Regions from separate parts of the Paenibacillus sp. UNC496MF genome, predicted to be linked through region 1. Evidence: riboswitches for the same ligand, from Rfam matches in the RefSeq annotation. Region 1 holds a riboswitch; each other region holds the start of a gene.

Region 1 (2,195 bases):
CTTATTGCCTTTGACGGCGCTGCCCGTGTCTTCCGCGCGGCGGAAGCCGATGCCCTCGATGTAGACCCACCAGCCGATCGGAATGACCTTCGGATCGACCGCGATCGTGCGGCCTTCCTGGACGCGCGTACCCGAAGCGGTGATGCCGTATTCCGGATGGCCTTTGCCTTTGCCCGTCGAAGCCACGCCCGCCGAATACGCCGTCAGCGTGAAGTTCCGCATGACCTTCTTGGCGTTGAACGTGACGCCCCGCTTCGTGTAGCTCGATGCCCCGGCGCTGGCCGACAGCATCGTCACCTTCGGTTCGGGCTTCATCGTTCCGATGGAGACGACTTTATCGACCGCCGGCTGCGGCGTCATTTTCTCGACGAGCGTCTGCGACACCGCCACGCCGTCCGCGAATACCGTCTCGTAGCGTTTGACCACTTTACCCTGCTGGCCTTGCCGGACAAGCTTCTGCTTCCCGACCGCGAGCTTCGGATCGTTCTTCTTCACGACCGTGAACGGAACGTCGTACGAAGTCTCGGAATATTTCTTGTCGATCCGGGTGACCGTGATGGTCATGTTCGGTTGGAGCGCAGCCCCGGACGAAGGATACACCTTGTCTAGGCCGCGAACCTCTATATCAGCCTGATCGATCGCCGCTTGTACCGTTTTCTCTGTCGTGTACAACGTTCTTGCTTTGCCGTCTGCCTTCACCGTAAGCGGGATGGCCCGATCGATCACGATCCGGTCGCCGTCGCTTATGCCGCCGTCCAGCGGCATCGACACTTTATCGTGCGGGCCGATGGTGATGGCTTGTTCATCCAGTAGGCGTTGAAGGACCCATTGCTTCGTGGAGACAATGGTTTCTCGTCCGTTCAATACTACGGAGACATGCTTGTCAGCCGTTCCGTACAACAACACCAGAAACATGAAAGTCATAGCGATTGAGATCATGGCGCTCAGTACAATTAAACGCACATTCTCATGCTTCCATCGCAATGCGAAAGACATGCTGGATGATCGTTTCCCATGGGTGTCCTTTAACTGGAGTGCTCCCACTTCTTCGGTCCTCCTTACATAGCCCCGCCGCCTTTGTAAACATGATACTTAGACGCGACTATAGAGTATTGGCGTGCGAACGCACGCTTTTTTCGTACTCCGCCTCGGCCCCACCTCCACCATACACCCTATGTCGTCAGTTTACGCAATATTCAAACAAAAAAGAGAAGCCCGACGACAGAGGATCTGTTTCGTGGCTTCCCATTCGGATAAATGGCAGCGTGATGTTGCATGCACGAGGTTGATCTCTCTTATGTACGCTTGCGAGGTTAGCTGTCGGATTCGGGCGCGAGAGTCGCCCTATTCGCTTCGCGACGCCCGGTCATGCGCGTCCATCGGCGAAATTCACCCCTAGAGAATTCCGTTGCTTCCGCTGTTCGATTGCTACAAACAGTTTCAGGCAAGTGGTTCCCCCGCTCTCCGGTAGCCGGAGATTAAGCGATGATTTGGAAAAGGAATACAGCTTTTGTTGCTCTGAGATGAATCATACCGTCTACCGCCGCTCATTGTAAAGAACTGATTAATGACGATTTTCACGAATTTCAAGGAAAATTCCGAGCTATTCCAGCGATTCGCGGATGAAAAATCATTTTTTTCACCGGATTTCCCCCGAAATCTAACGCATCGTCACGTTTTCATCAGATTCCAAAACATCTCTTTGCGTTTTCGGTCGTGATTTTGGCGATTTCTTCCACAGATTTCCCTGAAATTTCCGCCATTGCATTTGCTACAAGACGGACGAAGGACGATTCATTCCGCTTCCCGCGATGGGGGTGCGGCGCCAAATACGGCGCGTCCGTTTCGATTAGCAACCGGTCGAGCGGCACCCTGGCCATGACCTCTTTCGGAACCCGCGCGTTCTGGAATGTAAGCGGTCCCCCGAAGGAGATATAGAAGTTCATGTCGAGGCACTGCTTCGCGGTTTCCCAGCTGCCGGAGTAGCAGTGCATGATCCCCCCGACCTCGCTTGCGCCTTCCTCGCGAAGAATCCGCACGACGTCTTCGTGCGCGTCGCGGTTGTGGATGACGATCGGCTTGCGCTTCTCCTTGGCGAGCGCGATCTGCTGGCGGAAGACGCGCTGCTGCACGTCTTTCGGCGACGTATCCCAATGGTAGTCGAGGCCGATCTCGCCGAGCGCCACGACCTTCGG
Region 2 (2,195 bases), on a different contig from region 1:
CCGAGCATTGGCTGAAGAAGCAAGCCGCGGCGTTGATCGAACGCAACCACGCCCGGATCGGTTCGTTCGTGAAGGAGAATCTGGACCGGCTCGACAACGACCAGCTCGTCGAGCTGATCGAGGACAAGGTCGGACAAGACCTGCAATGGATCCGCGTCAACGGCGCGCTCTGCGGCTTCCTGATCGGCCTCGCGCTGCGGGGCATCGAGATGGCGACCGGGAACGTCTGATTCCCGGGCCGCCCCCGCGGCGGGCCGGGGGCCGGACCGGGCGAGCGTTCCGAAGCCCGGCCGCAGGCAGCTCCTGGCAATCGCGGTAATTACGGAAACAGGCCATAAAGTGAGGTAGCGCGAGATTTCTGAAGCTCGTTGCCTTTGTAAGCGTTATATTTGCTCTCGTTGCACGCACAGCGGGATGGAGTGCGCACGGGATTCCTTTACAAACGGCAGGCTCTGGCGTAACATGAGTCATGCTTAACAACGTAATCGACAACGCTGAATTTCCGAACAGGAAAACGGGGGAACCAACGGCATGTCAAGTCCTTCCGAAGCCGCGCGCTTCAAGGCTTGCCATCAGGGGTGAATCGCGGGCGGAGGCGCATGGCCTCGCGTCCCGGGTAGGGCGGCTCTCATGTCCGAATCCGACAGCTAACCTCGTAAGCGACCGAGAGAGGCGACGAATGTGCGTGCGAACAGCCACTTTGGATATAGTGTGCCTAGAAGCCGCGAGAAGCGTTCTCTGAATTGGAGGCCGTCTTTCGCTGGCTTCTTTTTTGATGTCCGTTTTCGTGTCGAGCATAAGATTCCAGGCAACATGCAAATTTATAGGTATAGGCATGAAAGGGGTACAACGTTATGGCCGGCTACCGGCGACAAACTCCGGAGGAACTGCTGTTATCCATCTCCAAAATCCACCGCGGGCGTCTGAAAATTTACGTGGGCGCCGTCAGCGGCTCGGGCAAAACCTACCATATGCTGCGCGAAGGCCAGGCGCTCAAGCAGCAGGGCATCGACGTGGCCGTCTGCGCCGTGTCGACGATGCGTCGCCCGGAAACCGTGGAGCAGCTGGCGGATTTGGAGCGCATTCCGAGCATCCGCTGGATGAAGGGCGACGTCGAGAAGAAGGACCTGAACCTGGATGCGATCGTCGAGCGCAACCCGGAGGTGCTTCTCGTCGATTCGCTGGCGCACGAGAACCGGCCCGGCGCCAAGTTCCCGACGCGCCGCGAGGATATCCGGTTCCTGCTGAGCCGCGGCATCAGCGTCATCACGACCGTCAACGTCTACGAGCTGGAGGGCGTGAAGGAGCAGGCGCAGAAGCTGACCGGCATCGCGCCGGAATGCACGGTGCCCGCGGATCTGCTGGAGATCGCCGACGAGGTGCGGCTGATCGACGTATCGCCCGAGACGATCCTGAACCGGCTGAGCGAGGGCCGGCTGAACAACGTCAAGGACCCCGAGCTGCTGAAGCGCGGCAACGTCGGCAAGCTGCGCGAGCTGGCGCTTCGCCTCATGGCGGAGGGCGTGAACGAGTCGTTGGAGAAATACCGCGAGGAGCAAGGGTTCATCGGACCGTCCGGGGCGTCCGAGCGGATATTGGTCGCGGCGCAGTACCACGTCAACGGGTCGATCTACATCCGCCGCGGGCAGCAGATCGCGAAGCGGCTCGGCGGAGACCTGCAGGTCGTCGTCTTCACGGACGCCTCGCAGGAGCCGACGAAGGAACGGGAAGCGTTCAAGAAATCGATTTTGAAACTCGTCGAGAAGGTCGGCGCGGGCTTCCGGGAAATCGCGATTACGAGCCGGAAGCAAGTGCCGCGCGCGCTGATCCGCTACGCCATGCTCATCAACGCGACGCGGATCGTCATGGGCCATTCGAAGCAGACCCGCACGGAGGAGCTCCGGCAGGGCTCCATCGCCCGCAGTCTGCTGAAGCACGTCCGCAACATCGACGTCTTCTTCATGGCCGACCGCGCGGAGCACGAGGGCGAACGGGTGCTGCCGACGAAGCGGGCCGTGCCGAAGCCGCCGTCCGAGCCGTACCGGCGCTTGAGCGAGCAGGAGGTCGAGAAGAAGATCGAGCGCATCCGCCGCGGCCGGTTCAAGGTGTACATCGGCGCCGCGCCGGGAGCGGGCAAGACGTACATGATGCTGCGCGAGGGCAACGACCTGCTCCGCAAGGACATCGACGTCGTC
Region 3 (2,195 bases), on a different contig from region 1:
AAGGAACCAAGTTCCTGAGCGGCATTCGCAAAGCCTGGAAGCCGGTCGCCCTGCTCTACCTGGCCGAGACGACGCTGACGCTCGCGCCGGCCGCCTGGCTCCTGCCCAAGGCGCTCGACCTGCTGCTGACGAGCGGCACGCTGACGGAATTCGCGAAGCAGGCCGGGCCGTGGGCCGGCGCGTGGCTGCTCTGGGCGGTGCTGCTCCACTTGCTCTTCCTCGCGATGCAGTTCGGTTCCGTTGCCGGAAGCGGCTCCATGCGAGGCCTCTGGCAATGCCTCGCGAACTTCCTGCCCTTCGCCGGCGTGTCGCTCGCGATGTGGGGCATCGGCGCGCTCGTCAGCGTGACGGTCGCCTCCGTGTCGATGCTGTGGGCCGGGCTGCTCGCGCTGGTGCTTCACCAAGGCTATCAGCTGATTCGCACGGTCATGAAGGTGTGGACGGCGGCCTCCCAGTTCGACGTCTGGCAGTCCAAGCAGCCGTAAGGCCGAAGCGGGCGGATCTCCCCGCCTGCCCCTCGGCGCCGCCCCGCGGCAGCCGCGTCCGAATCTTCGCGAATCGCATCGCCTAGGACTTTCGTTCCGCCCCGTACGCCCCGCGACGGGGCTTTTCGACGTCTGCCGAAGGCGGCGAAGGGACGGGCCCCGCACGGTCCGGACGTTTTTCCGACAACGCCGAATAAACGCGTTCTCCGATCGCGAAAACGGCGCTATTATACGAAAATGAGAGACAAAAGGTTGCATTCTAATAATTTTAATGTGTGAACAAAGGATGAACCTGGAAGGAGAAGCGACAAAATGATCGAATATTTAGCCGTGAGAAATGAAAAATTTGCCGAATTCCCTTGCAAGAGGGAAACGGGGGAACCATTCTGGGTGAATTGATCCCGACAGCCGGTCTGCCGAAGACCGTCTGCCAGAGGCGATCATAGGGAGCCTTCAACCGAACCCCACAGCTAACCTCGTAGGCCCCGGAAGGAGTTTCCCGTTTTGAAGAAGTTTTCCGCGCTAGTGATCGGAATCGCGATGCTGTTCATCTTCCAGACCGGAAGCGTGTTCGCGCAGTCGAAAATGGACGGCGTCATCGGCGATCTGATCGGAACACCCTATGTTTACTCCGGCACGACTACGAAAGGGTTCGACTGCTCCGGATTCACGATGTACGTGTTCAAGAAACTCGGCGTCGAAATCCCGCACGCGTCCCGTTCGCAGGCCACGCTGGGCAAGAAAATCGCCAAGGACGATCTGATTCCGGGAGATCTCGTATTCTTCAATACGACGGGCAACGGCATCTCGCACGTGGGCATCTACGTCGGCGACGGCAAGTTCGCGCACGCGTCCACCAGCAGAGGCGTCGCGATCAACGGACTGAGCGAATCCTATTACTCGAAGCGCTACGTAACGGCGCGCCGCGTAATGAACCAGTCCACGTTCGAGAAATACGCGAACGATCCTTCCGACGAGCCGGGCGATAACGACGATTGATCCGAGCAAGACGTACGCATAATGCCGGCGCGGCGGTCCGACCGCCCCGCAAAGGCATTGCAAGCAAAGCCGCAGCTGCTTCTCTTCCCGAGACAAGCAGCCGCGGCTTTGTTTGTTTTGGCCGAACGCGCGCGGTTACGCCCGTTCGTAGCGGACCCACCAAAAGGTCGGGCCGACCTCGACGTTCAGCGCCTTGGCATGCGGCCCGAACAAGTCCGCCAGCTCCGCGGGCGTCTCGCAGCCCTCGCCCCGGCGGTCGGCCAGCACGGCGGTCGCCCCGGCCTCGAGCCGTTCGTGCCAGACCCGCAGAAACGCGGCGCGTCCCTCCGCCGTCAGCTCCCCGAGGCAGAAGCAGGCCAGCCCCGCCTGGAACGTCTCTTCCACCGCGCCCAGCTCCTCCCGCCTGATCGCGACCGATACCGGCGTCGTCAGCCGCGGCGTCCGCGGCCCCGCGACGCGCAGCACGCGCCGGCCCGCGAGCGTATGCTCCACCGCATACTCCAGCCGCCGCCATTCCATGAACCGCCGCTCCAAGCTGTCCCGCCATTTCGCCATTCCGGTCCCTCCCGCCGCCGATGCCCCGAAGCCGCTTGCCGTAAGTCCATATGTATGCGCGCAGGGCTTGTCGATTGACCTGCCGTTCTAGTTCCAACGATTCAATTATTTAAATTGTTAAATAATTTTGAATAATCTTTATTGACTTTTCCAGCC
Region 4 (2,195 bases), on a different contig from region 1:
ACCAAGACGAAACCGAGATATACGATCAGGGCAATGGCGATAATCCCCATTACGACCATGGTTGACCCTCCTTCGCGTAGTGTGGGCCGCGTCCCGCGCCCGGCTTTTCCTCCGGTCCGCTTACGCGCCCGGGCGCCGCCGGCTCAGGCGCGTCCGCAAAATGCCCGGAACCCCCAAAAGAGTCCGAAGACGACCGCAGCCAAGAGCACCATCGTAAAATCGTTAACCATCCGTACACCCTCCTCCGCTACCTTTCCCTTGCCTACTGATACTTTCTTCCAAAGTAAACCTTTTTATGCTACTCCAGCAGAGAGCCGAGGCCGCCCGTCTGGACATGCAGGATATGGTCGGCGCCGAGCCCCTTGTAGATCAGCCGCCCGTGCGTGCGTCCCGTGACGACGTACACCGGCTGGTCCGTCCACTTTCGGATCATGCGCAAATACCTGCAGCACAGCGACAAGCTGCTCTCGAACAGGAACGCCTTCCCGACGGGGCGTTCCGGCCGCTCCCACGTGTCCGGATCGATCGTGTTCACCAAGAGGATCGACCCGACGCCGAGCTTGGCGAGCTGCTGCCGTTCGGCGACGCTGTTCGTGACGGCCATAAACGGCAGCCCCTTGACGAGCAGCTGCTTCATGAACTGCTCGCCGGCCTTGGTCATGGCCGACACGACGATCGCCGGCGCCGTCTGCTGCCCGGCCGTCTGCTGCGCGGTTGCTTCCCTTTCGTTCACGTCTTCATCCCTGCTCCCTTCTTTCGCACACCGTCATCTTAACGCCGTTCCCCATAAATTCGGGGTAAAGAGTGCGGGGCCGGGCGTAAAAAAAGCATAAAAATGACGACTGCCGCCTCTTTCGTTTCCTAAAAAATTACATATGCTTGCGCATGCTCGAAGCAGTACGCGTGGTCGTGCAGGCTGACGAACAGCGGCTCGTCCGGCTCGGCCGCGCGGCCCGCGGCCAGTTCGCGCAGCGCGTTCTCCGCCGCGAGCGACCGGACGTCGCCCCAGACGTCGTGCTTCAGGCTCGCCTCCAGCAAGCCTTCGCCGACGGTATGGTGCTTGAACCCTTGGAACGCGCACGCCCAGCGGATGAAATCTCCCTTGAGCGCGCACTCGCGAAAGACGCCGATCCCGAGCTCGCCCGTCGCCGAGCCGAGCATCAGGATCCCGCAGCAATCCTTGACCGTGGAATCCGGCAGCAGCAGCCTTGCCGACTCCCGGTCGAACCGGAAGCATTCGATCCGTTCGATCGTTACCTTGTCCATTCGTTCCCGCCTGTGCGTGGCTTCCGTTTGCACCGCTTGCATGTTCGTCACTCCTATAAATTGGTATAAAAAAGAAGCCGGAAGAAGAGATGTCTCTGCTCCCGGCTTCATGGGCAGCGCAAAGAAAAGCAACGCTTCGCGCGCGTTCGGCCTGGTCGTCTCTCTTGTCCGCTTGCGAGGTTAGCTGCCGGATTCGGGCCAGAGAATGCCCTACGCGCGCAAGCTGAGCCTGCCCGCGATTCACCCCGTGAAGCCGGTCCTGGCGACAGGCGGCTTCGATGGTTCCCCCGCTCCCTTGATGGGATTCAGCGTTCGGTTAAGTTGTGGTATTGATGCTTCTAATCGTAGTCCCGGCCGGGAAAATTGTAAAAAGCCGCCGCGCGCGCCATGACGCGGGCTGCGGCGAATTCGCGCGATGAAAACGCGCTCAATTCGTTCGTTTGCGGACGAACCCGCCAATTGCTCCGGAAAGCTTCCTTTTTCCGGCTTGGCGGCGGATGGAAGCGAACGCCGGACAGGCGGCGGGAACGCTGCCGGACGCGCCGCGCGTTGCGGACGCGCAATGCCGACTATGCGAATTGAAATGGAGGGCTTTATGGAGTAAAGTGGAACCATGGATTTCGTTTCCAGTTCCGCGAATACGGAATCCCGCGGCCCGCATTCCATCGCCCCTAATCCTTGATATCCGATGATGCATAAGGAGGAATTCACGATGACCACCGATACGGCGAAAACGCTGTTCGAACCTTTCCGCTCCCCGAAGCTGTCGCTCGACAACCGGATCGTCATGGCCCCGATGACCCGCGGCTTCTCGCCCGGCGGCGTCCCGGGCGACGACGTGGCCGCCTACTACCGGCGGCGCGCGGAGAACGGCGTCGGCCTGATCGTCACGGAAGGCACGCTGATCAACCATCCCGCGGCGGGCGCCA

What was found. A riboswitch is a leader RNA that binds a small molecule or an ion and turns the genes downstream of it on or off. The one in region 1 is predicted to bind cyclic di-AMP.
Region 2: another riboswitch for cyclic di-AMP. It lies ahead of BMZ79_RS10390 (histidine kinase); the one in region 1 lies ahead of BMZ79_RS32110 (ubiquitin-like domain-containing protein).
Region 3: another riboswitch for cyclic di-AMP. It lies ahead of BMZ79_RS28330 (C40 family peptidase); the one in region 1 lies ahead of BMZ79_RS32110 (ubiquitin-like domain-containing protein).
Region 4: another riboswitch for cyclic di-AMP. It lies ahead of BMZ79_RS31300 (hypothetical protein); the one in region 1 lies ahead of BMZ79_RS32110 (ubiquitin-like domain-containing protein).

What each region holds. Positions count from the first base shown of each region.
Region 1 covers NZ_FORE01000023.1:66,168-68,362, forward strand. The annotation lists gene BMZ79_RS32110 (ubiquitin-like domain-containing protein) at 1-915, opposite strand, end outside; cyclic di-AMP (ydaO/yuaA leader) riboswitch at 1,288-1,495, opposite strand; gene BMZ79_RS32115 (TatD family hydrolase) at 1,683-2,195, opposite strand, start outside.
Region 2 covers NZ_FORE01000006.1:405,430-407,624, reverse strand. The annotation lists gene BMZ79_RS10395 (DUF445 domain-containing protein) at 1-230, shown strand, start outside; cyclic di-AMP (ydaO/yuaA leader) riboswitch at 483-677, shown strand; gene BMZ79_RS10390 (histidine kinase) at 855-2,195, shown strand, end outside.
Region 3 covers NZ_FORE01000018.1:38,325-40,519, forward strand. The annotation lists gene BMZ79_RS28325 (hypothetical protein) at 1-485, shown strand, start outside; cyclic di-AMP (ydaO/yuaA leader) riboswitch at 823-985, shown strand; gene BMZ79_RS28330 (C40 family peptidase) at 990-1,484, shown strand; gene BMZ79_RS28335 (hypothetical protein) at 1,620-2,039, opposite strand.
Region 4 covers NZ_FORE01000021.1:137,201-139,395, reverse strand. The annotation lists gene BMZ79_RS35760 (potassium-transporting ATPase subunit F) at 1-50, opposite strand, end outside; gene BMZ79_RS31305 (hypothetical protein) at 299-733, opposite strand; gene BMZ79_RS31300 (hypothetical protein) at 862-1,308, opposite strand; cyclic di-AMP (ydaO/yuaA leader) riboswitch at 1,421-1,587, opposite strand; gene BMZ79_RS31290 (NADH:flavin oxidoreductase) at 1,979-2,195, shown strand, end outside.